3 regions of the Cellulomonas sp. P2_F12 genome follow, and region 1 is predicted to be linked to each of the others. Evidence: riboswitches for the same ligand, from Rfam matches in the RefSeq annotation. Region 1 holds a riboswitch; each other region holds the start of a gene.

What was found. A riboswitch is a leader RNA that binds a small molecule or an ion and turns the genes downstream of it on or off. The one in region 1 is predicted to bind S-adenosylmethionine.
Region 2: another riboswitch for S-adenosylmethionine. It lies ahead of AC1DWH_RS18925 (LLM class flavin-dependent oxidoreductase); the one in region 1 lies ahead of AC1DWH_RS04855 (nitroreductase family protein).
Region 3: another riboswitch for S-adenosylmethionine. It lies ahead of AC1DWH_RS11200 (methylenetetrahydrofolate reductase); the one in region 1 lies ahead of AC1DWH_RS04855 (nitroreductase family protein).

Annotation. Positions count from the first base shown of each region.
Region 1 covers NZ_JBFUEV010000001.1:1,055,403-1,064,838, reverse strand. Annotated here, with positions in the region: gene AC1DWH_RS04870 (dipeptide ABC transporter ATP-binding protein) at 1-1,522, opposite strand, end outside; gene AC1DWH_RS04865 (ABC transporter permease) at 1,519-2,451, opposite strand; gene AC1DWH_RS04860 (ABC transporter permease) at 2,453-3,451, opposite strand; SAM riboswitch class IV at 3,490-3,599, opposite strand; SAM riboswitch class IV at 3,774-3,883, shown strand; gene AC1DWH_RS04855 (nitroreductase family protein) at 3,900-4,718, shown strand; gene AC1DWH_RS04850 (GNAT family N-acetyltransferase) at 4,715-5,200, shown strand; gene AC1DWH_RS04845 (rhodanese-like domain-containing protein) at 5,229-5,642, shown strand; gene AC1DWH_RS04840 (M20 family metallopeptidase) at 5,639-6,985, shown strand; gene AC1DWH_RS04835 (GNAT family N-acetyltransferase) at 6,982-7,503, shown strand; gene AC1DWH_RS04830 (LLM class flavin-dependent oxidoreductase) at 7,500-8,606, shown strand; gene AC1DWH_RS04825 (LLM class flavin-dependent oxidoreductase) at 8,608-9,436, shown strand, end outside.
Region 2 covers NZ_JBFUEV010000012.1:7,558-16,993, forward strand. Annotated here, with positions in the region: gene AC1DWH_RS18895 (hypothetical protein) at 1-274, opposite strand, end outside; gene AC1DWH_RS18900 (zinc dependent phospholipase C family protein) at 304-2,142, opposite strand; gene AC1DWH_RS18905 (FMN-binding negative transcriptional regulator) at 2,307-2,924, opposite strand; gene AC1DWH_RS18910 (phosphatase PAP2 family protein) at 2,948-3,679, opposite strand; gene AC1DWH_RS18915 (phosphatase PAP2 family protein) at 3,679-4,353, opposite strand; gene AC1DWH_RS18920 (L,D-transpeptidase) at 4,399-5,283, opposite strand; SAM riboswitch class IV at 5,435-5,552, shown strand; gene AC1DWH_RS18925 (LLM class flavin-dependent oxidoreductase) at 5,763-6,860, shown strand; gene AC1DWH_RS18930 (GNAT family N-acetyltransferase) at 6,862-7,467, shown strand; gene AC1DWH_RS18935 (amino acid ABC transporter permease) at 7,470-8,522, shown strand; gene AC1DWH_RS18940 (amino acid ABC transporter ATP-binding protein) at 8,522-9,289, shown strand; gene AC1DWH_RS18945 (ABC transporter substrate-binding protein) at 9,398-9,436, shown strand, end outside.
Region 3 covers NZ_JBFUEV010000004.1:132,380-141,815, reverse strand. Annotated here, with positions in the region: gene AC1DWH_RS11210 (MalY/PatB family protein) at 246-1,409, opposite strand; gene metE (5-methyltetrahydropteroyltriglutamate--homocysteine S-methyltransferase) at 1,477-3,804, opposite strand; gene AC1DWH_RS11200 (methylenetetrahydrofolate reductase) at 3,812-4,849, opposite strand; SAM riboswitch class I at 4,917-5,013, opposite strand; gene AC1DWH_RS11195 (hypothetical protein) at 5,159-5,374, opposite strand; gene AC1DWH_RS11190 (DNA-3-methyladenine glycosylase I) at 5,447-6,037, opposite strand; gene AC1DWH_RS11185 (TetR/AcrR family transcriptional regulator) at 6,106-7,293, opposite strand; gene AC1DWH_RS11180 (ATP-binding cassette domain-containing protein) at 7,375-8,286, shown strand; gene AC1DWH_RS11175 (ABC transporter permease) at 8,286-9,068, shown strand; gene AC1DWH_RS11170 (hypothetical protein) at 9,127-9,436, shown strand, end outside.

The DNA of each region.
Region 1 (9,436 bases):
GCTCGACCACGCGGCCGTGCTGCAGGACGGCGACCTCGTGGGCCACCTGCCGCACCACCGCGAGGTCGTGCGAGATGAACAGGTAGCTGAGGTCGAGCTCGGTCTGCAGGTCCGCGAGCAGGTCGAGGATCTGCGCCTGGACGGAGACGTCGAGCGCGGAGACGGGTTCGTCGAGCACCACGAGCTCGGGGTGCAGGGCCAGTGCGCGCGCGATGGCGACGCGCTGGCGCTGGCCGCCGGACAGCTCCGCGGGTCGACGCTGCAGCACCGTCCGGGGCAGCGCGACGAGGTCGAGCAGCTCCGCGGACCGGGCGGCCCGCTCCGCGCGGGACCCGACCCCGAAGGCCTGCAGGGGTTCCGTGATGATCCGCTGGACCGAGTACCGCGGGTCGAGCGACGCATACGGGTTCTGGTAGACCACCTGCATCCGGCGGCGCAGGAGCCGCAGGGCCGCGCCGCGGGTGTGCGTGACGTCCGCGCCGTCCACCAGGACCGAGCCGGAGGTCGGGTCGGCCAGGCGCAGCGCGAGCCGGGCGGTCGTGGACTTGCCCGAGCCGGACTCGCCGACCAGGGCGAGGGTGCGGCCGCGGGGCAGCACGAACGAGACATCGTCGACGGCCCGCAGCGTCCCGCCGCCCGCGGACCGCGGCAGCGCGAAGTCCTTGGACAGGTGCCGGACCTCGAGCGCGGGGACTGCGGTCGGCGGGACGGGCGCGGCGATCGTGCGGGCGCCCCGCAGGCTGGGGGCCGCGGCGAGCAGGGCGCGCGTGTACGGGTCCGACGGCGAGCCGAGCACCTGGTCGGGCGTGCCTTGCTCGACCACCCGCCCCTGCGACATCACGACGATCCGGTCGGCGCGGTCGGCGGCCACCCCGAGGTCGTGCGTGATGAGCAGCACGCCCGTCCCGGTACCCGTCGTCAGCTGCTCGAGGTGGTCCAGGATCTGGCGCTGCACCGTCACGTCGAGCGCGCTCGTCGGCTCGTCGGCCACCAGCAGGCGCGGCTGCGCCGCGAGCGCGATGGCGATGAGCACGCGCTGCCGCATGCCGCCGGACAGCTCGTGCGGGTACTGGCGGGCCCGGACCTCCGGGTTGCTCAGCCCGGCGCGGTCCAGCGCCTCGACCGCCTCGATCATCGCGTTCTTGCGGTCCGCCAGGCCGTGGATGCGCAGCACCTCGGCCACCTGCTCGCCCACGCGGGTCACGGGGTTGAGCGAGACGGTCGGGTCCTGAGGGACCAGGCCTACGAGCAGGCCGCGCACGGAGCGGAGCTCGCGCTGCGTGGCGCGGGCCATGTCGTGGCCCAGCAGGTCGATGCTGCCGTGGTCGATGACGGCGGCGGGGGCGAGCAGCCGGACGACGGCCGCGGCGGTGGTCGACTTGCCCGAGCCGGACTCGCCCACGACTGCGACGGTCTCGCCGGCGTCGACGTGCAGCGAGACGTCCCGGACGGCGCGGACCGTGCCGCGGCGGGCCTTGTAGGCGACGGCGAGGTCGGTGACGGTGAGCAGGCGCTCGCTCATGCGGCACCCCCGTCGGGACGGTCGAGGGACCGCGAGATGCGGCCGGCGGCCAGCACGCTCACGGCGATGGTCAGGCCGGGCAGCGTGGTCAGCCACCAGGACGTCCGCAGGTAGTCGCGGCCGCCGGACACGAGCGCGCCCCACTCGGGCGCCGGGGGCGGCGCGCCGTAGCCGAGGAAGCTCAGCGCGGAGACCGCCAGGATCGCGGCGCCCAGCTGCAGGGCCGCCAGGACGACCACCGGGCCGGCGGCGTTGGGCAGCACGTGGCGGAACAGGACGGACCACCAGCGGCTGCCGCCGGCGTGCGCGGCCTCGACGTACACGGACGAGCGGACGCGCAGGACCTCGGAGCGCATGATCCGCGCCACCGTGGCGACGCTGGCCAGGCCGACGGCGATCGCGACCTTGACCGTGCCGAAGCCGAGCGCCGTGATGAGGGCGAGCGAGAGGAGCAGCGCCGGGATGGACAGGAGCACGTCCACCGCGCGCATGACGACGTCGTCGAACACCCCGCCGACGAAGCCCGCCAGCAGCCCGACGAGGGCCCCGACCAGCAGGCCGACGCCGACGGCGACGAGGGCCGCCTCCAGGGTCAGGTGCGTGCCGTGAACCACGCGCGTGTAGAGGTCGCGACCGAGCTGGTCGGTGCCGAACCAGTGCGCACCCGACGGGGGTTGCAGCTTGTCCGCCGGCACGCCGGTCAGCGGGTCACCCGGCGCGAGCAGCTGGGGGACGAACGCGGCGAGCAGGACCAGGGCGATCCAGACGAGGGCGAGCAGCAGGCCGGGCCGGCGGGCGAGCTCGCCCACCCAGGCGAGCGGGCCGGGGGTCGCGGCGTCCTGCCGGTCGCGGATCGCGTCGGCCAGGCGGTCCGGGGCGGTGGCGGCGAAGTCGTCGACCGCGACCTTCTCGTTCAGGAGGTCCGTCATGTCACACCCCCGCCGTGACGGGCCGACGGACCTGCGCCGCCTCGGTCGACACCGGCGCCTTGACGGGCCGGCTGCGCCGGACGATCCGTGGGTCGAGCAGCGGGTACAGCAGGTCGACCGCGAGGTTGACCAGCACGAACACGGCGGCGGCGAAGAGCACGATGCCCTGCACCACGGGGATGTCCTGCGCGCTGACCGAGGTGGCCGTCAGCCGGCCGATGCCGGCGCGCGAGAACACGGTCTCGGTGACCACCGCGCCGGCGAGCAGCTCGCCGATCACCAGGCCGATGACCGTGAGGGCGGGCAGCGAGGCGTTGCGCAGCGCGTGCCGGAAGTGGACGCGTGCCGGACTCGCGCCCTTGGCGCGCGCGGTGTCGACGTAGGGCTGGGCGAGGCTGTGCCGCAGCGAGCGCGAGAGCATCTGGGCGATGAGCGCAGCGGTGGGCACCGCGAGCGTCACGGCCGGCAGCACGATCGACGCGAACCCCTTGTTCCCCACAGCCGGGAAGATCGGGTTCGCGAACGAGAACCACTGCACGAGCATGAGGCCGAACCAGAACGACGGGATGGCCACGCCGAGCGGGGGCAGGCCCAGCAGCGCGTTGGACAGACCCCGGCCGCGTGCCAGCGTCGCGACGACGGCCAGCCCGCCGCCCAGCAGCAGCGCCAGCACGAACGCCGCGCCCGCGATGGCGGCTGTGGGCGGGATCGCCTCGGCGATCAGGCCGAGCACCGGACGGTGCAGGACGACGGACGTGCCGAGGTTGCCGCGCAGCAGGGCGCCCAGCTGCGTCACGTACTGCACGGGCAAGGGCTGGTCGAGCCCGTACTGGGCCCGCAGCGCGTCGAGCTGCTCCGGCGTCACGTCGTTGGACTCGCTGCCGTACATGAGCGAGACCGGGTCGCCCGGCAGCGCGTAGAGCACGACGAACGTGACCGTGTAGGCGGCCCAGAGCACCAGGACTGCCTGGCCGAGGCGGGTGCCGATGTAGCGGGACATGTGAGCGGTCGTCCTCGATCTGCCGGACGGGTCCGGCGGGTCTGTGCTTGCACGGCGGGTGCCGTGCCGGGTCGTCACCTGGAGCACCCCGTCACACCTGAAGGGTTGCTGCCCGACCAACCAGGGTTTGTCGTCGGGGCTCGAGACCGGCGCGAAGGTAGGCACGCGGTCGGCGGTCGTCAACGATCCGCCGGGCCTTCTCATCAGGTGGACAGACGTCTCACGCACGGTTCGAGCGGCCCCTGCCGCGAGCCGTACCGGGATGTGAGAACCCCGTCCCGATCGTTGACATCGCCGGGTGCGCGGTCGACCCTCCGGCGCAGGTCACGAGCTCCGCCGTCTGGCTCGGCAGGCGGAGCAGCAACCCTCGGTGACGTGGGGTGCTCCCGAGCAAGACCCGGCCCGCCGGATCGCGGAGGGCAAACGTCCGACACCCCAGGGAACCGTCTTGTCCGTCGATCTCCTCCCGTCCTCCGTCGCTGCGCGCTACGGCGGCGCCGCGCCCACCGACCTCGCGACCTCCGACGTCATCGAGCTCCAGCTGGCCCACCGGTCTGTGCGCCGCTACCTGCCGGACGACGTCACGGATGCCGAGCTCGCCGCCGTCGTCGCCGCGGCGCAGTCCGCCGCCACCAGCTCGAACCTGCAGCTGTGGAGCGTGGTCGCAGTCCGCGACGACGCGCGCCGCGCCGCCCTGTCCGCGCTCGCGGGCGACCAGGCCCACATCGCGCAGGCCCCGCTGCTTCTCGTCTGGCTGGTCGACCTCGGGCGCGCGCACGCCATCGCGGCCGCGCACGAGGCGCCGACCGAGGGCGCGGCCTACCTCGAGACCGCGGTCGTCGGGTTCGTCGACGCCGCGCTGGCCGCGCAGAACGCGGTGCTCGCCGCGGAGTCGCTGGGCCTGGGCACCGTGTACATCGGTGCGCTGCGCAACCGTCCGGAGCAGGTCGCCGAGTTGCTTCACCTACCGCAGCACGTGTTTGCCGCGTTCGGGCTCGTGGTCGGGCGGCCGGACCTCAGTGAGAACACCCGCGTCAAGCCCCGCCTGCCGCAGTCGGCCGTGCTGCACCACGAGACGTACGACGACGCCGAGCACGCCGACGCGGTCGCCGCCTACGAGGGCCTGATCGGCGACTTCTACGCCGAGGAGGGACTGTCCCACTCGTGGGTCGAGAGGGTGCTCGCCCGGCTCTCCGGTCCGGCCGCGCTCAACGGCCGCGACCAGCTGCGGTCGGCCCTCGAGGCGCAGGGGTTCGGGCTGCGATGACCACCACCACCTCCACCGGGGAGGTCACGCTGGCCGTCGTCCCGTGGACGCACCCGCACGCCGGTCGCCTGCGCGACCAGATGGACGCCGAGCTGGCTCCGCGCTACGCCGACCTCCTCGCGCAGCGCGGTCCGCGCGTGCCCGTCGATCCCGCCTCGATCCTGGTGACCTACGTGGCCTACGACGGGGACCGTCCCGTCGGCACCGCCTCCCTACGCCTGGTCGACGGCGAGCACGAGGTCAAGCGTGTCTTCGTCGCCGCCACCCACCGCCGGCTCGGCCTGGCCGCCCGGCTCCTCGACGCGGTCGGGCGCTTCGCGGCCGACGCGGGCGTGCGCACGATCGTCCTGCAGACGGGGGTCCGGCAGCCGGACGCGGTCGCGCTGTACCTGCGCGAGGGCTGGCGCGCTGTCGAGCCCTTCGGCGACTACGTGGGCGACCGGCTGAGCCTGTGCTTCGCCAAGGACCTGCTCGAGGCCTGACCCGAACCCCCTCACGAAGGAGAGCACCATGACCGACACCACCACCCGCCCCGGCGCCCCGGCGGAGCACCTGAGCCTCGAGGAGGCCGCGGCCCTCGCGCCCGCGGTCAGCCCGACCGAGGCCGCCGAGCGCGTGGCCGAGGGCGCGTTCCTGCTCGACGTGCGCAGCGAGGCCGGCCGGTCCCGCACGGGCTCGATCCCGGGGGCCACGATCGGCGACCGGTACGCGATCGACCAGGAGTTCGACCTGACCGCGGCCACCCGCCACGCGCCGATCGTGTCGCTGGACACGCCGATCGTCGTCGTCTGCGGCTCGGTGCGCGGGTCGGGGCCGGTCGCGGCCGAGCTGCGGGCCAAGGGTTTCACCAACGTCGTGCACGTCGAGGGCGGCTTCCCCGCGTGGAAGGACGCCGGGCTGCCGGCCGGGGCGCCCGTCGGATGACCAGCCCGTCCACCGCCTTCCTCGACGAGCTCCGGGCGCTGACCGAGCGTCGTCGGGCGTCGTTCGTGCCGCTGACGTCGCCGTTCGCGGGTGCCGACGAGCCCTCGCGTGCCTTGGTCCGGGCGGCGGCCAAGGCGGGCGAGACCGACGTGCTCGACGTCGCGCACGCGATCCACTCCCACCCGGAGGAGGCGTTCCGCGAGGTCCGCTCGGTCGCGGCGGTCGCGGACCTGCTCGCCCGGCACGGCGTGCCCGCCACGATGGGGTCGCACGGGCTGTCGACGTCGCTACGCGCCGGCCTGACCGGCCACGGCCCCGACGACGGCGCCCCGCGCGAGGACGCCGGCCCGACGGTCGCGATCCTCGCCGAGTACGACGCCCTGCCGGGCGTCGGCCACGCGTGCGGCCACCACCTCATCGCGGGGGCCGCGACGGGGGCGTTCCTGGCGCTGCGGCAGGCCGTCGCGGACGGGCTCGAGCTGCCCGGCCGGGTGCTCCTGCTGGGTACGCCGGCGGAGGAGGGCAGCTCGGGCAAGGAGATCCTGGCGCGCAACGGGTTCTTCGCCGGCGTCGACGCGGCGATCATGGTCCACCCGTTCGGGTTCGACGTGGTCGACCACCCGTTCCTCGGTCGTCGGCAGCTGCGCGTGACCTATCACGGGGTCGCGGCCCACGCGTCGGCCAGCCCGTTCATGGGTCGCAACGCGCTGGACGCCGTCGCGCTGAACTATCAGGCCGTGGCGATGCTGCGCCAGCACATCCCGCCGAGCGACCGCGTGCACGGCGTGGTGCTGGAGGGCGGGACCCGGCCGAGCGTCGTGCCCGAGCGGGCGACCGTGGAGTACTACGTGCGGTCGGCCAGCCCGGCCACGCTCAAGGACCTCTCCGAGCGCCTCGCCGGCATCGCCCAGGGGGCCGCGTTGGCCACCGGCACGACGGCCGAGCTGGTGTGGGACGCCGCCCCGTTCACGCTGCCCGTGCGCACCAACTCGCCGCTGGCGGAGCGTTGGGCCGTGCACCAGGCGGGTCAGGGCCGCACGGTCCTGGCCGGCGGTGTGGTGCCCGAGATCCTCGCGGCGTCCACCGACTTCGGGAACGTGAGCGTCCGCCTGCCGGGCATCCACCCGATGATCGCGGTCAGCGACCCGGACATCGCCCTGCACACCCGCGAGTTCGCCGAGGTGGCCGGCGGCCCGCGCGGCGACGCGGCCGCGATCGACGGTGCCGTCGGGCTCGCGCTCACGGCGCTGGACTACCTGGCCGACCCGGCGCTGCGCGCAGCGGTCCGGCAGGACTTCGACGACGCCGGAGGCGTCCTGGACGTGGAGGGGTACTTCTCGTGAGCATCGAGGTGCGGATCCGCCTCGTGCGGCCCGACGAGTACGAGCGCGTCGCGCAGCTGTCCGTCGACGCGTACGGCCACGACTACGACCTGCCCGACGACTACCGCGCCTCCCTGGCCGACGTGGCCACCCGCGCGCGCGAGCACGAGGTGTGGGTGGCCGAGGACCTGGCGACGGGGGAGCTGCTCGGCACGGTCGCCACCCCGCGGCCCGGCGAGCACATCTCGGAGCTGGGACGCGACGGCGAGCTCGACTTCCGCCTGCTCGCGGTCGACCCCGCGGCCCGCCGACGGGGGATCGGGGTGCTGCTCACCGAGCACGTCATCGCGCTCGCCCGGCAGCGGGACCTCGACCGCGTCGTCATGAACTCCGGGCCGCAGATGCTCGGGGCGCACGCCCTGTACTACCGGCTCGGCTTCGTCCGCCTCACCGAGCGGGAGACCCGCGTGGTGCACGGCGGCACCCTGCTGGCCTTCGGCTACGACACGTCCGCACTGACACAAGGAGCACGCTCGTGAAGTTCCAGGTCCTCGACATCGTCCCCCACGGCCCGCACCCTGTGACCGGCGAGCTGCTCGACCCGTCCACCCGGCTGGAGCGCGTCGTCGAGACCGCCGTCCTGGCCGAGGAGCTCGGGCTCGACGCGTTCGCCGTGGGGGAGCGGCACGCGGGCGACTTCCTGTCCTCGTCGCCGACCGTGCTGCTGGGCGCGCTCGCGCAGGCCACCGACCGGATCCTGCTGAGCACCGGCGTGACCGTGCTGAGCCTGCTGGACCCGGTCCGGGTGGCCGAGGACTACGCGACGATCGACCTGCTCTCGCGCGGCCGGCTCGAGATCGTCATCGGCAAGGGCAACGAGGACAAGCACTTCCCGCTCTTCGGCCTCGACCTGGCGCACCAGTACGACTACCTCGAGGAGAACTACGAGCTCCTGCGGCTGCTGCTGAGCCAGGAGGACGTCGACTGGGAGGGCCGGTTCCACGCGCCGCTCACGGACGTCACCACGTTGCCCCGGCCGTACGACGGCCCGTTCCGGATCTGGCACGGCTCGGCGACCAGCACTATCTCGGTGGACCTCGCGGCGAAGCACGGCGACCCGATCGTCTCGGCCAATGCGCTGCAGCCGCGCGAGAACTACAAGGTGCTGATCGACCGCTACCGCGAGCAGCTCGACGTGAACGGGTTCGACCCCTCGGTCGGCTACGTGGGATCCGGCTCGGGCGGGCTGTTCCTCGCCGACACCACCGAGCAGGCCACCGAGGAGTACCGCGCGGTCTACGAGGGCTTCGCCGCCCGGATGGCCGCCAAGCACGTCGGCGAGACGCGGCCCGGCAAGGTGTCGTCGTTCACGCACATCGAGGACGCGGTCGAGCGCGGCCCGGCCCTCGTCGGCTCCCCGGAGCGCGTCGCGGAGAAGATCCTCGACTACCACCGCTCCTACGGCCACGACCTGCAGTCCGTCTCGCTCAACCCGGTGCTGCCGTACGAGCAGCAGCAGGACGTGCTGCGCCGGTTCGCCGAGGAGGTCGTCCCGCTGGTCCGGGCCGAGGTGTCGACCACGCTGTGGGGACCGCAGGACGCCGGCCGGGCGCGTGGCCTCGACCGGCTCGTGGCGGTCTGACGTGCCGGTCGAGTTCCTCGGTGCCGGGTACGGCAACCCGTCGACCGAGACCACGCCGCTCGTCGGCCCCGTCTGGGACCCCGGCTACACGCGGGAGATCGTGCAGGCCCACGAGCAGCACGGCTGGGACCACGTGCTGTTCCCGTACGCCTCCGACGGGCCGGACCCGGCGCAGGCGGCGGCCTGGGCCGCGGCGCACACGGACCGGATCCGGCTGCGGGTCGCGCACCGCCCGAACGTCTCGGCGCCCACGTTCGCCGCCAAGTCGTTCGCGACGCTCGACAGGGCATCCGGCGGTCGCGTCACGGTGCATCTGATCGCCGGCGGCCTGACCAGCGACCAGCGGGCCGAGGGCGACGACCTCGACAAGGACGCCCGCTACGACCGCCTCGGGGAGTACGCGGACGTGCTGCTGCGCTCGTGGACCTCGGCCGAGCCGTTCAGCCACGTCGGTCCGTACTACCGGACGGAGGAGTTCCTCCTGCGTGCACGCTCGGCGCGGCGCCCGGGCCTGAGCGCCGGCGGCGCGTCGCGACGGGCGCTCGAGGTGGGTGCCCGGGTGGCCGACGTGTTCGCGTTCTTCGGCGAACCGCTCGCGGCGACGGCCGACCAGGTGGCCCTGCTGGGCGCGCTCGCGGCCGAGGTCGGGCGGCCGACCCCGCGGCTGCAGATCGCGTTCCGCCCGATCGTCGCGGCCACCGACGACGAGGCCTGGGCCAAGGCGCACGCGATCCGCGCCCGCATCGACGAGCTCGCGGCACCGCGGCCCGTCCGGACGCTGACGGAGGCGGCGCGGGAGCCGGGCAGGCTCCCCGAGAACACCGCGAACC
Region 2 (9,436 bases), on a different contig from region 1:
TGACGGTCGACGGGTCCGCGACGAACGCCTCGACGTAGGCGTCGACCGCGGGGATGCCGCCGCCGTTGGTCACGGTGACCTTCACCTGGTTCTGCTGCAGCGGGACGGCCTCGCCACCGACCGCGCCGCCCGGCTTGACGATCCAGATGTCCGGGCTGACCCAGAAGGGCAGTGCGGCGGGCAGCGGCTCGGTGCCGTCGTCGGCCGGGTTGGTGCGGATGTAGAGCCGCGTGATCGCGTCGAACGGCTTGTCGTTGTCGTGGTCGTCAGGCATCTCGTCAGTCCCCCTGAGGTGGTGCGCGTCTACGGGATGTAGCTGGTGTCGACCGGGTTCACCACGTCGATGTCCGGCTGCTTCGGCTCCCATGCCTTCCAGCCGTAGCCGCGGTCCGCATCGAGGTTGAAGTTGGGCAGGTCGTCGATGTGGCCGGAGAGCAGGCGGGCGGTGAACGCCGGGATGCTGCCGAACTGGAACCCGGAGACGGTCGCCTGGTCGGTCGTGTCGGTGAACGCCGAGCCCGGCCCGTACGGGTCCTTCGCCGTGTAGAGGTCCTCGATCTGCGACCCGTACGGGTGGAAGCCCGTCAGGACGACGTCGGGGTTGGCCCCGAAGAACGGCTCGGGCGCCGGTTCCGACGCGGGGAGCTCCGGCGGGGTGCCCGGGTACACCAGGTGGTGCTCCATCGGGCCGAACATCCCGTGGGACTCCTGCTTCAGCGGGTAGGAGGAGTGGGCGGACGGGCTCGGGCCGCCGGTCAGGTGCGCCGAGGCGGTGTTGATGAACGCCGTGCCCCACGGGGTGCGGGAGAAGTCGCCCGGCTCCGGGGAGAGGTAGCCGCCGAGGACGAGGGCGAACCGGCCCTCGTCGTAGATCTGCCAGACGCCCTTCTGGATCTGGTAGAGCAGCCACTTGACCAGGCCGAGCGCCTCGGTGACGGGCAGCAGGAAGATGTCGGCGATGTGGTTGAGGGTCCAGTCGACCGTGTAGGCGATCGAGTCGGCGACCCACTTCAGGAAGGCCAGCACCGCCGCGAAGATGTCGAGGACGCTGAAGCCGCCGCCCCCGCCGCCGGCGCTGGGCGGGCTGGGGAAGCCGCTGACGTAGTCGGTGAAGAGGGCCGCGGTGCTCGAGCCGGGAGGCGGCACGGGCGTGGGCTTCTTGGCGTTGCCGATGGACGTCGCGCGCTCGAACCACATCAGCCAGAGCCGGTACGTGGTGTCGTAGTCGGTCGCCGTCAGCTTGGGCGGGACCGGCCGGCCCGGCGCGGCGTCGTACGTCAGGTCGACGGCCTTGACCAGCATGTCCGCGAGCTTGGAGGGCAGCATCCCGCCGGGGAACTCGCACAGGCGCGAGTAGTAGCTGCCCGAGATCGCGTCCGCGACGTAGGTGTCCTTGGACGTCAGGTTGAGGCAGCGCTTGGTCCGGCGGCTGTCGGGGTAGCCCTTGCGGGCGTACGCGTCGATCCAGTTCTCCACCAGGTGGTGGCGGTGCCAGTGCGACCGGTAGGGGCCGCCGACGATCGAGTTGACGAAGGGGTGGCCCGCGACGTCGGCGCCGATGTGGCTGCCGTAGCCGACCGCGTAGCGCATGAGGTCGTCGTCGCCCTGGGCGAGCTTCCACATGGTCGACGCGAAGGTGCCCGTGCGGCGGTAGTGCCACGTGTCGAACCAGTACCACTCGTCCTCCGGCTTGCCCTGCTGGAGCTTGGGGTAGAACCCATAGAACAGGTCCACGTTCTTGGTGACGATCGCCGCCAGCTGCGTCTGCAGCGCGCTCGTGATCAGGGCGGACGTGTCGCCGACCTGGGTGAGCAGGCCCTGGAACAGCGCCTGGTCGACGGCCGTGACGGCGTCGTCGATCGCGTCCTCGACCGGCTCGACCACGGACTCGTAGAAGTCGATGAACGGCTTCAGCGCGTCGAAGACGCCGAACAGGAAGTTCGCGAACTCGTCGAGCGGGGTCCCGTACTCCTTGAGCGAGAAGACGAGGAAGTCAGGCCCCTGGGCGCCGAAGTTGGCGTACGGGCTGCACGGTTGCTTGTCGAGGAGATCGGCGAGCTCGATGCCTCGCGCTCCCCCGAGCTCGCGCAGATAGCCCGGGACCTTCTGGATGTTCTGGAGATGGACGATCGGACCTGGCATGGCAGCAGCCCCCCGCTGACCGGGCCCGCTCCGTCGCGGGCTCCCGATGGTGTCCGATGCCGGTCACTGACCTCGTCGGCAGTCGAACCTGTGTCTCTATTGCCCCATATGTCCGAATCGGGAACAAGAGAGGCGCGGGGTGAACATCACTCGAACGGGTGACTTCAGGCGGGGTTGACCCGGCGCATCTCGGCCGCCAGCGCGGCGTGCAGGTCGAACGGCCGGCGCTCCAGCTCGGCCGCCACCGTGGCGACGACCTCGGGCGGCTTGTTCTGGCTCAGCTTCTCGAGCATGCGGAAGCTCCGGACGTGCAGGCGCAGGCCGACGGTGCCCCGGGCCATCGCCCGGGCCGGTCCGTCGTAGGACGGGAGGAGGCGCGCGCCCTCGCCGGTCCCCTCGAAGTGCTCGACCAGCCGGCTGAGCACGGCGAAGTTCTCGTCGGCGGACAGCACCTCGGGCCGGCAGGTGAGGTGGGCGGTCACGTGGTTCCACGTCGGGGCGAACTGGCCCTCGGGGTACCACCGGGTCGAGATGTAGGCGTGGGGGCCCTGCACGATGACGAGCACGTCCGAGCCGTCGAGGCGGTGGTTCAGCTCGTCGGGGCGGCCGAGGTGGGTGACCAGGGACATCGAGTCGTCCGTGGTCTCCTCCCAGAGCATCGGGTAGTGGCTGGCGACCAGGCCGCCGTCGGTCGAGGACACCAGCGTGGCCCACGGGTAGCCCTCGACCAGCGCCCGGAGCGCGCGGGGGTCGTCGGTGGCGAACTTGGGGTTCTGGAGCACGTGGCGATGATGCCACCCGGCGATCAGCGGGCGCTGAGGCGCTCCTGGGGCTCCGTGCCCGTGGTCGACCCGGAGACGTCGCGGCGCAGGTAGTTCCACGCGAGGAACGCGCACACCAGCCCGTTGAGGCACCCCATGAGCACGTCGGTGGGGCTGTGCATCCCGCGGTAGAGCCGGGAGGTGCCCACGGAGATCGGGACCAGCAGGCACAGCACGGTCACGACGCCGCGCAGGACCGGGTTGCCGATGCGCTGGGCCACCATCGCGAGGGTGACGTAGAAGGCGGTCGAGGCGCCGGTGTGGCCGCTCGGGTACGCGGACGTGGGCGGGGAGTCGTCGAGGTGCTCGACGTCCGGGCGCTCGCGGCCCACCACCAGCGCGGCGGTCATGAAGACGGCCGCCTGCACGGCGATCGCCTGCGCCGGGACGATGGCCAGCCACCACTGCTTCGTGCGCCACCAGAACAGCGCCGTGAACAGCACGCACGCGCCGATGATGAACTCGGTCGTGCCGATCCCCGAGAGGATCGCGGTGAGCGAGTTGAGCGCCGGCGTCCGGATCGACACGAACCACCGGTTCACCGCGGTCTCGCTCGGCAGGCTGTTCAGCGGGCCGGTGATCAGGAACCCGATGCCGACGACGACGACCCACAGCCCGACCGCCGGCAGCAGCACGCGCACCGCGAAGTCCCGCAGGGCCTCCTTGCGCGTGGGCGCGGACGTGTCGAGCTCGTACCGGTGCAGGAAGGTGTGCATCAGATCTCCGGATCGGGAGCCGTCGCGGACCAGCCGCTGTAGCCCAGGTAGGACGCGCCCGCGAGGGCCGTCCCGAGCGCGAACCCTGCGACGACGTCGGAGGGGTAGTGCACGCCGAGCAGGACTCGGTCGAGGCCGGTGAGCAGGACGGTCGTCGCGGCGACGACGGGGACGACGACCCGCCCGCGCCGCCCGAGCAGCGGCCAGACCAGGAGGGTCAGCGTGAGGGCCACCGCGGCGATGTTCGTCGCGTGCCCGGACGGGAAGCTCGAGCCGGGCGCATGCTCCAGGGCGTCGTCGACCACTGGCCGCGCCCGCTGCACCAGCCCCTTGGCACCCAGCTGCACGGCCCACGCGGCCATGATCGTGAGGAACGCCCACAGCGCCCGGGTGGTCAGGCCGTGGCGCCGCCAGACCCACAGGCAGACCAGCGTCGCCGCGAGGTTGACCCACTTCGCCTGGAAGGCCTGCTGCCAGAGCACGAGCGCCTGCTCGAGCGCGGGGTGCGCACGCGTGAAGTCCGTCGCCCCCTGGATCGCCTGTCGGTCGAGGCGCAGGACGTCGTCCACCTGGGCGCGCACGACGTACGCGAGCACGGCGACCGGCACGGTCAGCGCGACCCCGAACACCGCAGCGCGGAGCAGGGCTCGGCGGCGGAGCGGGAGCGGACGCATCCCCGGAGGCTAGGTGCAGGACCGCCGGCTCGCGCGTCGAACGAGTCAGCCGACGGTGGTCACGACCGTGCCGGCAGGCGCCTGCCACAGGAGGTCGAGCACGTCGTCGGCGACCCGCACGCAGCCGTTCGAGACCTCACCCCGACCGCTCAGCGTGGTCGTGTGGATGGCCGTCGTCGACGTCCCCGACTTCTTGTCGTAGTCGTCCATGACCTCGCTCTGCGACGACAGCAGGAGCACGCGCGGCGTGGTGGTGCCGGGTTCCAGCCAGTGCGTCCCCACGATGAAGGCCGGCACGTGCGGAGTCGGCTTGGTGGGGCTGCCGGTGGCCTTGACCGGCATGACGTGCGTCGTGGTCCCGTCGTCGACGGTGATGGTCTGCGCGGCGGTGTCCACCCGGACCGACCAGCTGGTGCCAGCCGTCTCGGTGTCGGCGGAGTCGATCCAGGCGCTGCGGTCGTTGACCTGCGTGACGTCCTGGCTGGGCAGCGCGCCGCGGGTGGCGAGCATGACGCGGAGCCAGCGTCCGCGCTGGTCGATCACGGGCAGGGTGGTGCGGACCTGCAGCGTCAGGGCGGGGACGACGCCGACGGCCGCGCCGCCGGGTGCGACGCGGGCGGCCGTGTCCCGGACGATGACGGCGGTCTGCCAGCGGCCGAGCGACGGGTCGTCGCTCGCGCGCTGCGTGAGCCCGTCCGTGCTGGGCAGTCCGGCGACGACGTGCACGGGGTCGGTGACGGGAAGCGCGGCGAGATCGGCGGCCGGCGCGGCGGCGACGGCCGGCGCGGCCACCTTCGAGACGGTGATCGGGGCGGCGACCTTCACGACGGGCGCCGGGTGCGCCTCGACCGCGCTGGGGTCGCCCGCGCACGCCCCGACCAGGAGGAGCACCGACGTCGCGAGCAGGGTCGCGACCTTCGTGCGTGCCACGCGTCCCCACCCCCGTCCCGATGTCGTGAGAGGTCATCGTGCGCCTGCCGCGCGCGATCCGGCAAAGCGATCGGCTGTCGGACACCTGATCTCACGATGTGGTCGGGTGTTTGACGCTCCCGCGGTCCCTGTCTAAATTCCCTACCAATAAGGTCAAGATTTCCAGTGCGAAGCCCCGGCTAGCTGGATGGCAACCCTCCGCATGGCGGGGTGCCCCGGGTGAGGACCTGGTCACGGCAGTGCACCGCCGCCGTCGACAACATGCGAGCCCCGGCAACCGCCGGGACGAGAGGACAGACCATGAACGCGACCGGGGTCTCCACCCGTTCGATGCTGACGCGTTCCTGTCCGGCCCTCTGTCGCCGCTGACCGGCTGACCCACCCTCCGCACGCCCCGCGACCGGGGCGCGCGACGCGCACCCCGAAGCGCTCGACGCTCGGTGAGGCGCGCCCTGAACCAGCACCAGAACGGAACACCCATGTCTCGCCACGCCCATCTCGGCATCGATCTCAGCGACACCGGCGCCCACGCCGCCGCGTGGCGCGACCACGGTTCGCAGGGGCAACGGCTGTTCGACGCCGCCCGCCTGCTCGAGCTGGTGGCCGTCGCCCAGCGGGGAGCCCTCGACTTCGTGGTCTTCGACGACGACTTCGCCCTGCACCCGAGCCGCAACACGACCCTGCAGGGCCGGCTCGACGCCGCGCTCGTCGCCGCCCGGCTGGCGCCCCGCACCGCCGGCATCGGCCTGGTCTCGACCGTCGGCACCACGCACACCGCACCGGCGCACGTGGCCAAGGCCATCGCCACGATCGACCACGCGAGCCACGGCCGCGCGGCGTGGCAGGTCGGCTGGGACACCCGGATCGACGAGGTGCCGACCGCCGGGCCGCGCTCGTCGACCGTCGAGTCCTCCGCCGTCGCGGCAGCGGCCGACGCGGCCGCGGTGGTCGGTCGGCACTGGGACCGCTGGGACGAGACGGCGCCGGACCGGCCCCGGTTCGTCGCGCACGACGGCGTGCACTTCGCCTCGAAGCCCTCGACGGCCGCGCCCCGCCCGCCGCAAGGTCGTCCGCCGGTCGTGGTGCGGCTCGGCAGCCACGCCGCCCTCGACCTGGCGGGTCGGCACGCCGACGTCGTGCGGGTGCGGGCGACCGGGCCCGACGAGGCCGCGGAGGCCCGGCTCCGGGTGCTCGCGGCCGTCGCCGCCGCCGGCCGGGACCCCCGCGACGTCCGCGTGCTGGTCGACACCCACCTCGTCATCGGCCCGGACCGGGCGAGCGCGCAGGCCCGGCACGAGATGCTCGCGGAGCTCGAGGGCGTCGACACCGGCACCCTCTCGTTCGTCGGCACCACCGCGGGCTTCGCCGAGCTGGTCTCCACCTGGGTGGACGACGAGATCGCCGACGGGTTCGTCGTGCGGCCGTCGTCGGTGCACACCGACCTGCCCGCCCTGGTCGACGGCGTCGTGCCTCTGCTGCGCGCGTCCGGTCGGTTCCGCGCGGGCTACCCCGGCAGCACGCTGCGCGACACGCTCGGCCTGCCGCTGTCCACCACGAGCTACGCCGCGACGGCCTGACATGACGACGACCACCACGCTGACCGTCCGCTCGTTCGGCCTGCTCGACGAGGAGGTCCGGCCGCTGCTGGACGAGCTCGCGCACGAGTACTCGTCGCGCTACGGCGACCACTTCGGCGTCGACGCCCTGCGCCAGGAGCTCGAGCGCTACCCGGCCCACCAGTTCGCGGCCCCCGACGGGGACCTGATCCTGCTGCTCGACGACGGCGTGGCCGTGGCCGGCGGGGCCTTCCGGCTGCGCGCCGAGCCCGAGCTGGGGGACGCCGCGCGGCTGACCCGGCCCGGGACGCGCGACGCGGACGGGCTGCCCACCGTGCGGACCGCCGAGTACAAGCGGATCTGGACCAGCACGGCGCACCGCCGGCAGGGGCTCTCGCGCCGGGTGCTCGCCGAGCTGGAGACCCGCGCCGTCGCGGCCGGGTACCAGCGGCTCTACCTGACCACCGGGCCGCGGCAGCCCGAAGCCGCCGCGCTCTACCTGGCGACCGGCTTCACGCCCCTGTTCGACACGGCCGCGGACCCGGAGGAGATCGGGCCGCTGGCGTTCGAGAAGTGGCTCTGTACGGACGCGCCCCCGTCCCGTCCGTCCCTCACCACCCCGGAGTGACCGTGTCCACCGCCTTCCTGCACCAGGACGAGTCCCTCGTCCTGTCCCCGCCGCCCGTCCGCCCGCCGGCCGACGAGCCCCGCGTGTACGCCGCCCGCCACCCCGGCCGTTGGATCGCCACGGCCGTGGTCGCGGTGCTGCTCGCGATGGTCGTGAGCTCGCTGCTGACCAACCCCCGCTGGGAGTGGTCCGTCGTCTGGCAGTACCTCACCTGGCCGTCCGTGCTCGACGGGCTGTGGGGCACCCTGCGGCTGACCGCCGCCTCGGCCGTCGTCGGCTTCGGGCTGGGCGCCGTGCTCGCGCTCATGCGGCTTTCCCGCTCGCCGCTGCTGCGGTCGGTGTCGTGGGCCTACATCTGGGTGTTCAGGTCCGTGCCGCTGATCTTGCAGCTGCTGCTCTGGTACAACCTCGCGTACCTGTACCCGACCCTCACGCTCGGGGTGCCGTTCGGTCCCTCGTTCGTCGGCTTCGACACCCTCGACGTCATCGACAAGTTCGGCGCCGCGGTGCTCGGGCTCGGGCTGTCCCAGGCGGCGTACGCGGCCGAGATCGTCCGCGGCGGAATCCTCGGCGTCGACCAGGGTCAGCACGAGGCGGCCGCCGCGCTCGGGCTCCCGCGGTCGCGTCAGCAGCGCCGGATCATCCTGCCGCAGGCCATGCGGACTATCGTGCCTACGGCCGTGAACGAGATCATCGGCCTGGTCAAGGGCACGTCCGTGGTCTATGTGCTGGCGTACGGCGAGCTGTTCTACATCGTCGGGGTCATCTACGGCCGCAACCAGCGGGTGGTCCCGCTGCTCATCGTCGCGGGCATCTGGTATCTCGTCGTCACCACCGTGATCACCGTCATCCAGTACTACGTGGAGCGGCACTACGCGAAGGGTGCGCTGCGGCAGCTGCCGCCGACGCCCCTGCAGCGGGCGCGTTGGGGCGTGGGGATCGGGTGGTCGCGTGTGAGCGGACGACCGCTGCCGGGCGACCTCCCACCCGGCTACGGGCGATCTCGTGGCGTCCTGGTCCGGACCACCACCGCCGCGCCGGACGGGGCCCTCTGATGGCCGCCGGACTGGTCGAGGTGCGGGGCGTGCACAAGGCCTACGGCACGCTCGAGGTGCTCGACGGCGTGGACCTCACGGTCCAGCCGGGCGAGGTCACCGTCATCCTCGGGCCGTCGGGGTCGGGCAAGTCGACCCTGCTGCGGGCCATCAATCACCTCGAGAAGGTCGACCGCGGATCCATCTCCGTGGACGGCGACCTCATCGGCTACCGGCGCCGGTCCGACGGCGCGCTGCAGGAGCTCAAGGAGAAGGACGTCCTGGCGCAGCGGACCCGTATCGGGTTCGTGTTCCAGAACTTCAACCTGTTCCCGCACCTCACCGCGCTCGAGAACGTCGTGGAGGCGCCCATCTCGGCGCAGAAGCGGCCGCGGGCCGAGGTCGAGGCCGAGGCGCGCGAGCTGCTCGCCCGGGTCGGGCTGTCCGACAAGGCCGACGCCTACCCCCGGCAGCTGTCCGGCGGGCAGCAGCAGCGCGTGGCGATCGCCCGGGCGCTCGCGGTCAAGCCGGCGGTCGTGCTCTTCGACGAGCCCACCTCCGCGCTCGACCCCGAGCTGGTCGGCGAGGTGCTCGACGTCATCCGGGACCTCGCGGCGACGGGCACGACGCTCATCGTCGTCACGCACGAGATCGGGTTCGCCCGCGAGGTGGCCACGAGCGTCGTCTTCATCGACGGCGGCCAGATCCTCGAGCAGGGCACGCCCGCGCAGGTGCTCGACAACCCGCAGCACCCCCGCACCCGCGCCTTCCTCGACAAGGTGCTCTGACCCCCCAGTTCTTCGTCGCCCGCACCCCGCGGACGGCGTGACGAGCGCGCCCCGTCGCGCTCCCGACCGAGAGAGAGACCTCCCGTGACTACGACCTTCCGACGTGCTGTGAGCGCACTGGCCTTCGTGCCCCTGCTGGCGCTCGCC
Region 3 (9,436 bases), on a different contig from region 1:
CGAGTTCTTCATGCAGAGATTGCCCGTCCCGCGGCAGTAGCTGCACTCCCCCGACCAGCGCTTCTTGCCGGCTCCGTCGCACCGCTCGCACACCTGCACAGCAGAGCTGCACTCGTCGCACTTCGTCACGTGTGTCTCCACTACATCGTCGTAGGTGCGGGCCTCGTGGGCTCGCTCCCGTCAGATCGGCACGTGCGTGGGGTGGACATGAGCCCCGACGACGGACGGATGGTCACGAATCGATCTCAGTCGGGCAGCGCGAGGGCCATCCGGTCGACGGCGTCGGTGAGCGTCGACGTCGACGCCGCGAGGTTGAGCCGCACGAAGCCGGCTCCCTCGTCGCCGAACGTCGGGCCCGAGTTGAGGGCGAGACGGCCCCGGTCCAGGGCGCGTCGGGCCGGATCCTCGCCCGCCCGGACCGCCGGGACCGCGCGGAGGTCGATCCACGCGAGGTAGGTCGCCTCGGGCGGCGACCAGATCGCGTCCGGGACGCGCTCGGCGAGCAGCGCGGCGAGGAGCCGCTGGTTCTGCCCGAGGCCGTCCACCACCTCGTCGAGCCATGCACCGCACTCGCGGTAGGCGGCCGACTCGGCGACCACGCCCAGGTGCATCACGCCGTCGCCGACGACCCAGGACTGCCGGGCCAGGTCGGCCACGGCATCGGGGCCGGGCACGATCACGGCGACCCGCAGACCCGCGAGGTTGAACGCCTTGGATGCCGAGTGCAGCGCCAGGGCGTCCGGGATCACCGTGGTCGTGGGCACGAACGGCGGGCGGGTGCCGTCGGCGCGCGTCGGGACCAGCGGGGCGTGGATCTCGTCGGCGACCACGCGCACCCCGTGCCGCCTGGCGAGCTCGCCGACCACCCGGAGCTCCGCCGCCGTGTGCAGGGTGCCGGTGGGGTTGTGCGGGTGGCACAGCAGGTACGCGGGCCGTGGGCCGTGCGCGCGGGCCACGGCGAACGCGCGGTCGAGCACGTCGAGGTCGAGCCGTCCGTCCGGGCCGAGCGGTGCAGCGACGACGCCGCGCCCGGCGTGCTCGACGAACGCGCGGAACGGCGGGTACACCGGCGGGTTGATGACGACGGCGTCGCCCGGGTCGGTCACCAGCCGCAGCGCCTCGACCGCGCCGACCATGACGTCGGACGCCAGCCGGCAGGCCACCGCGTCGATCTCCCAGCCCCACCGCTCCCGCGCGAAGTCGGCCAGGACCTGGGCGAAGGCGCGGCCGTGCGGGTACCCGGTGTCACCGGTTCGCACGGCGTCGTGCACGGCCCGGATCACCGGCTCGGGCTGCGGGACGTCCATCTCCGCAACGAACAGCGGCAGGACGTCGGGAGGGTAGGCCCGCCACTTCTCGCTGGTCCGGCGGCGGAGCTGGTCGAGGGGGACGGTGTCGAAGATCGTCACCCGTCCGACCCTAGGACGCACGACGGCCCCGGACACCGCCGAGGGTGTCCGGGGCCGCCGAGTCGGGTCAGAGGGTCGCGCGGACCGTCCGGGTCGCCGCGAGGATGTGCTCCAGGGACGGGGCGACCTCCTCGTACCGGCGGGTCTTCAGGCCGCAGTCCGGGTTGACCCAGAGCTGGTCGACCGCGATGGCCTTGACCGCCTCGGTGAGCAGCTCCTCGACCTCGGCCTCGCTGGGCACGCGGGGCGAGTGGATGTCGTAGACGCCCGGGCCGATGCCGCGCGGGTAGCCGGCCGCCGAGATGTCGCCGAGGATCTCCATCTTCGAGCGGGCGGCCTCGATGGACGTCACGTCGGCGTCGAGACCGTCGATCGCACCGATGATCTCGCCGAACTCCGAGTAGCACAGGTGCGTGTGGATCTGCGTGTCGGGCCGGACGCCGGCCGTGGACAGGCGGAACGACCGGACCGACCAGTCGAGGTACGCCGGGTGGTCCTCGACGCGCAGGGGAAGCAGCTCGCGCAGCGCGGGCTCGTCCACCTGGATGACGGCGATGCCGGCGGCCTCGAGGTCGGCGATCTCGTCGCGCAGGGCCAGGCCGACCTGGTTGGCGGTGTCACCCAGCGGCTGGTCGTCGCGGACGAACGACCACGCGAGGATGGTGACCGGACCCGTGAGCATGCCCTTGACCGGCTTCTCGGTCAGCGACTGCGTGTAGGACGACCACTCGACCGTGATCGGCTTCGGCCGCGAGACGTCGCCCCACAGGATCGACGGGCGCGTGCAGCGCGAGCCGTAGGACTGGACCCAGCCGTTCTGCGTCACGGCGAACCCGTCGAGGTTCTCCGCGAAGTACTGGACCATGTCGTTGCGCTCGGGCTCGCCGTGCACCAGCACGTCGAAGCCGATCTTCTCCTGCAGCTCGACGACGCGGCGGATCTCCGCCTTCATCTCGTCGTCGTACTGCTCCTCGGTCAGCTCGCCCTTGCCGAAGGCGGCGCGGGCCGTGCGGATCTCGGTGGTCTGCGGGAACGAGCCGATGGACGTCGTCGGCAGCGGCGGCAGGTTGAGGCGGGCCGCCTGGGCGACCTTGCGCTCGTCGAACGGACCGCGGCTGAATGCGGCCTCGTCGAGGGCGGCCACGCGGTCGCGGACGGCCGGGTTGACGACGCCGGGCGCCGTGCGGCGCGAGTTGACCGCGTCGGTCGCCGCGAGCAGCTGCTCGTGGATGGCCTCGCGGCCCTCCGTCAGGCCCTCGGCCAGCGTGACGACCTCGACGACCTTCTCGTCGGCGAAGGCGAGCCAGGTCGTGAGCGTGGCGTCGAGGTTGGGCTCGTCGCCCGTGGTGTGCGGGACGTGGAACAGCGACGTCGAGGTTCCGACGGTCACCGCGGCGGCGCCGAGGCCCTCGAGCTGCTCGAGGACGGCCAGCTTGGCGTCCAGGTCGGCGCGCCAGATGTTGTGGCCGTCGATCACGCCGGCGACCAGCGTCTTGGTCTCCAGGCCGGGGACGGACTCCGTCGGCGCGTGGCCGCGGACCAGGTCGATGCCGATGGCCTCGATGTCCGTGGCGGCGAGCACCGGGAACGCCGCGCCGAGGTCGCCGTACGGCGCCGCGATGAGGATGGCCGGACGCTCCGGGCGGGCCAGGTCGGTGGCGAGCGCGCGGTACGCCTCGATGACGGACGCGAGCAGCTGCTCGGCCGGCACGGCGATCGAGTCGGAGACCAGCGCGGGCTCCTCGAGCTGCACCCACGTGGCGCCGGCGGCCGCGAGGTCCGTCAGCAGCGCGGCGTAGACAGGCAGCAGGTCGGCCAGGCGGTCGATGGGCGCGAAGCCCTCGGGGGCGTCCTCGGTGGCCTTGGCCAGGGCGAGATAGGTGACGGGGCCGACGATGACCGGGCGCGTGAGCACGCCGTCGGCCAGGGCCTCCTGGAACTCCCGCACGGGGCGGTTGCTGGCATACCGGAACTCGGTCTCCGGACCGATCTCGGGGACCAGGTAGTGGTAGTTGGTGTCGAACCACTTGGTCATCTCGAGCGGGAGGTCGTCGCCGCGGCCGCGGGCCACCGTCGAGTACCCGGCGAGGTCCAGCGCACCGTCGGCGCCGACGACGTCCGCGAAGCGGGCCGGGACGGCACCGACGACGGCCGTCGCGTCGAGCACGTGGTCGTAGAAAGAGAACGCGCTCGGGATGGCCGGCACGTCGGTGGCCAGGCCCAGCTCGGCCAGGCGGGTGCGGGTGCGCTTGCGCAGGTCCGCGGCGGTGGCCTCGACCTCGTCGGCGGTGGTGCGGCCGGCCCAGAACGCCTCGAGGGCCTTCTTGAGCTCGCGGCGCGGGCCGATGCGGGGGTAGCCGAGCACGGAGCTGGCGGGGAAGGTTGCAGTGCTCATCTGGTTCTCAGTCCCTCGGGGGTCGGGCGGGTGCCGTGTCCTGCGGCCATCCGGCCAGGTCGGGAGCTGTCCGAGCTCCGCCGTCGAGGTGTGCACCCTCGAGCAGGTCAAGTGCGGCATGGTGCTGGTTGAACGTGTACAGGTGGACGCCGGGCGCTCCGCCGTCCAGGACGCCGTTGACCAGGTCGACGCTGGCGCGGATTCCCCGGCGGTGGCGGTCGAGCTCGTCGTCGGCGGAGCCGAGCAGGTCCAGGAGGCTCTCCGGCACGGGGACGCCGGTCAGCTCCTGCACCCGCAGCAGGCGGGCGGGGTCCGTGGTCGGGATGATGCCCGGGATGATCGGGATGGTCACCCCGGCCTCGCGGGCCTCCGCCACGATACCCAGGTAGTCGTCCGCGTCGAAGAAGACCTGCGTGATCGCGAAGTCGGCGCCGGCCTGCTGCTTGGCCAGGAGCGACGCGACGTCCTGCGCGCGGGTGCCCCCCGTGGCGTGGTTGCCGCGCGGGAACGCCGCCACGGCGACCGACAACGGACGCACGCGCGCCCGGACCGCCTGCGAGGGGCTGTCCGCGCAGCGCTGGGCCTCGATGTCGCGCAGCAGCTCGACCAGCTCGCCGGCCGTCTGCAGGCCGTCGGGGTGGGCCTCCCAGCCGCTCTGGTCGGACGGCGGGTCGCCGCGCAGCGCGAGGAACGAGCGGAGGCCTTCGTCGAGGAACTCCTCGACGATCTCAGTGATCTCCGCGCGCGAGGTCCCGACGCAGGTCAGGTGCGCGATCGGGTTGAGCGTCGTCTCACGCAGCAGCCGGCGGACCAGCGCGCGCGTGGTGACCCGGGTCTTGCCCGAGGCGCCGTAGGTCACGGACACGAAGTCCGGGTGGACGGCCTCGAGTGCGCGGATGGTGGCCCACAGGCGGGGCGCGGCGTCGGGGTTTCGCGGCGGGAACAGCTCGAACGAGATGGTCGGGCGGTCGTTCGCGGTGTGCGCACGCGCGGCCGGTGCGGCGTGCAGTCCGGGCGTGCGCGGCTCCACGGCGGCGGCGCTCACGGCGCGATCCGTGGCGTGGTCTGCACCGGTGCGGTGCGGGGACACGTGGTCTGCGGGGACATTGCTCACTCCATCGTCCCTGGCGGAAGCACCCACACCCTCGGCGGGGAGGGGGGTTGCTGCGGCGTCGTCGAGCCAGGTCTCTCGGCCGCTCTGGATGGTAGGCGCGATGCTAGACCGCCGATCACATGGTGGGCAACCGTGCTCGACCTGTGAGACGACCGCGTCCGTCGCTCGACTGCCCGGCGTCGACGCCGGGATCGCGCTGAGGGCAGCGCGGAGCCGAGGGGGCTCGCCGCGAGTGGTCGGTCAGTGCGGGCGGCGAGGGGAAAGGGTGCCGGTCTGCATGCGGCTGCGCTGCGACGGCACGTCGAACCAGGAGTTGGGGGAGCCGGCGGGGACGGACAGCAGCCCGTCCTGGACCGCCGCGAGGATCCCGGCGTCGGGGACGACGTTGTCCGTCAGAGCCTCGGCCGCCGCGCGCACGGCATCACGCCGAGCGTCGTGGTCGGGGATCTCCGTCATGGGCGGCACTGTAGTCCGCGTCACACTCGGTTCCGAGACCCCCGCGGCAGCGTCACCCGGCAGGAGTAATGGTCACTCCGACGGGTGAGTCGAGGCGGCCGACGGGCAGGTCGCCAGATGGTCGTCGACGACCCCGCAGGCCTGCATCGCCGCGTACGCCGTGATCGGTCCGACGAACCGGAAGCCGAGCGACTTCAGCTCCTTGGCGAGCGCGCGCGACTCGTCGGTCTGCGCCGGGACGCCGGCCCAGGTCAGAGGCCTGACGTACCCGGTGCGGTCGGGCGCGTGCGACCAGAGGACCGCGTCCAGAGTGCGTCCTGCGGCGTGCAGACCGCGCAGCGCGCGCCCGTTGGCGATGGCCGCCTCGATCTTGGCGCGGTTGCGCACGATGCCCGCGTCGGCCATCAGCCGGGCGACGTCGTCGTCGCCGAACTCCGCGACCAGCTCGGGGTCGAAGCCCGCGAACGCGGTCCGGAACGCGGGTCGCTTGCGGAGCACCGTGATCCACGCGAGGCCGGACTGGAAGCCCTCGAGCGCGATCCGTTCGAAGAGCGCGTGCTCGTCGTGCACGGGCCGGCCCCACTCCTCGTCGTGGTACTGCTCGTAGAGCGGGGTGCCGTCGCCGAAGCAGCGGCCGGTGATCGGGACGTCGGGCGAGGTCATGCGCCGAGTCTGCCCCGCGCCCCCGACACCGATCCCGACCCGAGTGGACGGCCGGGGCTGTGGGCGGCTCAGTCCGTGGGGGTCGCCAGCGCGATGAGCCGCTCGATGCCGTCGAGGATCAGGGTGGTCCCGAAGTCCAGGGCGTCCGCATCGGCGGCCCGGTCGTCGGGACCGAACGAGAAGGCGCCCGCGGCGGCCGCCTGCAGCAGCGCGGGGTGGGAGGTCGGAGAGGCGAGCGCGCCGATGAGGTCGCCCAGGTCCGGGGACTCGTCGGCGCCCTCGGCCGTGCCGATCGCTGCGGTGCGCCTGCTCCCGGTCAGCTCCTCGGTGACGCGCAGCTGGTCCAGGGAGTGCGTGGCCAGCAGGCCGATCGCGCCGACCTTCTGCCGCTCGGACAGCGGCGTGCCCGCGAGCGCGGCGAGCATGCCCTCCATCCACGCCAGCCGACCCGGTCCGACGGCGTGCAGCACGGTCGTCGTCCGGGCCAGCCACGGGTGCGCGTGCAGGATCGGCTGCTGCACGGCGAGGATCAGCTCGAGCTGCTCGCGCCAGCCGCCCACCTCGGGACCCAGGACCGGTGGGCGCCCGGCAGCGCGGTCGGACATGAGGCTCAGCACCTCGTCCTTGGACGAGACGTAGCGGTACAGCGACATCGTCGTGAAGCCCAGCGACTCGGCCAGCCGGGCCATGGAGACCGAGTCGATCCCCTCGGCGTCGGCGAGCGCGATCCCGGCATCGGCGATCTGCTCCAGGGTCAGGCCGGGTCGAGGCCCGGGCCGCCCCTCGGTCGGGGTGCGCCACAGGACCGCGATCCCGGGCGGCAGCTCGACGGGAGCGGCGGCCCCGCTGCCGGCCACCCGCACGGCCTGCCGCCGCGCCTTCTCGGCCACCCGAGCCGCCTGCTGCTGGGCGAGGGCGGCGGCGCGCTGCGCCTTCTCGGCCTCGCGCAGCTGCTTGGCGGCCTCCCGGACCGCCTGCTGCGCCTCCCGCTCGCGCTCGGTCCGCCGGCGTTCCGCCTCACGGGCCAGCTCCTGCTCGGCCTTGAGGCGGTCGCGCTCGACCCGTTCGGCCTCCTTGCGGACCCGGTCGGCCTCCTTCTGCGCCTCCCGCTCGGCGTCGCGGTCGGCGCGCTCGAGGTCGCGACGCAGCCGGTCGGCCTCCTTCGCCTCCGCGCGCGCCGCCTTCTCCCGGTCGCGACGCAGGGCGTCGGCCTCGCGACGGCCCTCGTCGGCCACTACGTCCTCGTCGTGCGCCACGGCACCTCCTTGACGGTCGATCCTACAAGTGTGTATGAAGTACACACACAGTTTACGCCATACACAGAAAGCGAGATCGCGATGACTGCTCCTGTCGTCGTCGCCCGGGGGCTCCGCAAGTCCTACGGCGACCTGACCGTGCTCGACGGCGTCGACCTCGATGTCGCCCGGGGGGAGGTGCTCGCCCTCCTGGGTCCCAACGGCGCCGGGAAGACCACGACCGTGCGCATCCTGGCCACGCTGCTGCGGCCCGACGGCGGCTCCGCGCACGTCGCCGGCAAGGACGTGGTGCGCCAGCCCGCCGAGGTGCGGGCGGCGATCAGCCTCACGGGGCAGTTCGCCGCCGTCGACGACCTGCTCACGGGCGTCGAGAACATGCACCTCATGGCCCGGCTGGCGCACCTGGGCCGGGCGGAGGTGCGCACCCGCAGCGCCGAGCTGCTCGAGCTGTTCGACCTCACGGACGCCGCCGGCCGCGTGGTGAAGACCTACTCGGGCGGGATGCGCCGCCGGCTCGACCTCGCGGTGGGCCTGCTGGCCCGGCCGCAGGTGGTGTTCCTCGACGAGCCCACCACCGGGCTCGACCCGCGCAGCCGGAACGATCTCTGGGACGTCATCCGGGACGTCGTCGCCGAGGGCACCACCGTCCTGCTGACCACGCAGTACCTGGAGGAGGCCGACCAGCTGGCCGACCGGGTCGCCGTCATGGACAACGGCCGGGTCATCGCGAACGGCACGGCACCCGAGCTCAAGCGGGCGGTCGGGTCGGCGCACGTCGAGCTGCGCCTGGCCGACGGTGCCGAGGAGCGCATCCTCACCGACGGCTCCGTGCCGGACGTGCGGCGGATCCTCGCCGACATCGAGCGCCGCGGCGTCGCCGTCGACACCTGGGAGATCCGCTCCCCCACGCTCGACGACGTCTTCCTCACGCTGACGGGCCGGCCCACCGAGCCCGAGCCCGCACCCGCCCTCGTCACCGCCCGGGAGTCCTGATGACCACGCTCGCCCCGCAGCCCCCCGCCCTCGGCTGGTCCCTGCACGACTCGACCGCGCTGATCGACCGGTGCCTGCGCCGCTCGCTGCGCCAGATGGACACGATCCTGCTCGCCGTGATCCTGCCCGTGTCCCTGCTGCTCATGTTCGTCTACGTGTTCGGCGGCGCGATCGACAGCGGGGGCGGGTACGTCGACTTCGTCGTCCCCGGGATCATCCTGCTGACGGCCGGGTACGGGTCGGCGAACACCGCCGTGGACGTGGCCAACGACATGACCGGCGGCATCATCGACCGGTTCCGGTCCCTGCCCATCCGGCCCACCGGGGTGCTCACCGGGCACGTCGTGGCCAGCATGGTGCGCAACGCAGTGTCGACCGCGCTGGTCATCGGCGTCGCCTTCCTGGTCGGGTTCGACCCCGACGCGACGGCGCTGGAGTGGGCCGCGGCGATCGGGCTCATCGCGCTGTACGTCCTGGCGCTCACGTGGGTGGCCGTCGCGATCGGCCTGGTGGCGTCCGGGCCCGAGGCGGCGAGCGGGTTCACGTTCGCGATCCTGTTCGTCCCCTACGTGTCGAGCGCCTTCGTGCCCACCGAGTCGATGCCGTCGGCGCTGGAGACGATCGCGACCTACAACCCGATCACGCCGATCACCGACACGGTGCGCGGGCTGCTGCTCGGGACGCCCGTCGGCGACTCGGCCCCGTCGGCCATCCTCTGGTGCGTCGGGATCTTCCTGGCCGGCCGCGTCGGGGCCGCGCTGCTGTTCCGTCGCCGGGACTGATCGGCCGGATTGCCGCGGGTCGTCGCGGCCCGCGGCATTCCTGTTGTAGACCGGTCCTATGACCGATCCGTCCCCGTTCCCGCCCACCGGTGCCCCGGAGCCGACCGACCCGACGACGCCGTCCCGCCGGGGCTGGATCATCGCGCTCGCCGTGCTGCTGGCTGTCGCGATCGTCGTGATCGTGGCGCTCGTCCTGAACGGGGACGACGAGACGCCGCCGCCCGTGACGTCGCCGAGCGCCTCGGAGAGCTCGGCGGCTCCGACTCCCACGGCGACCTCCGCGGCGCCGGAGCCCACGGCATCGTCGCCCTCCGCCGGTTGTGCACCGAACAGCGCCACCGCTCCCGCCGGCGCGGACGTCGTGACGG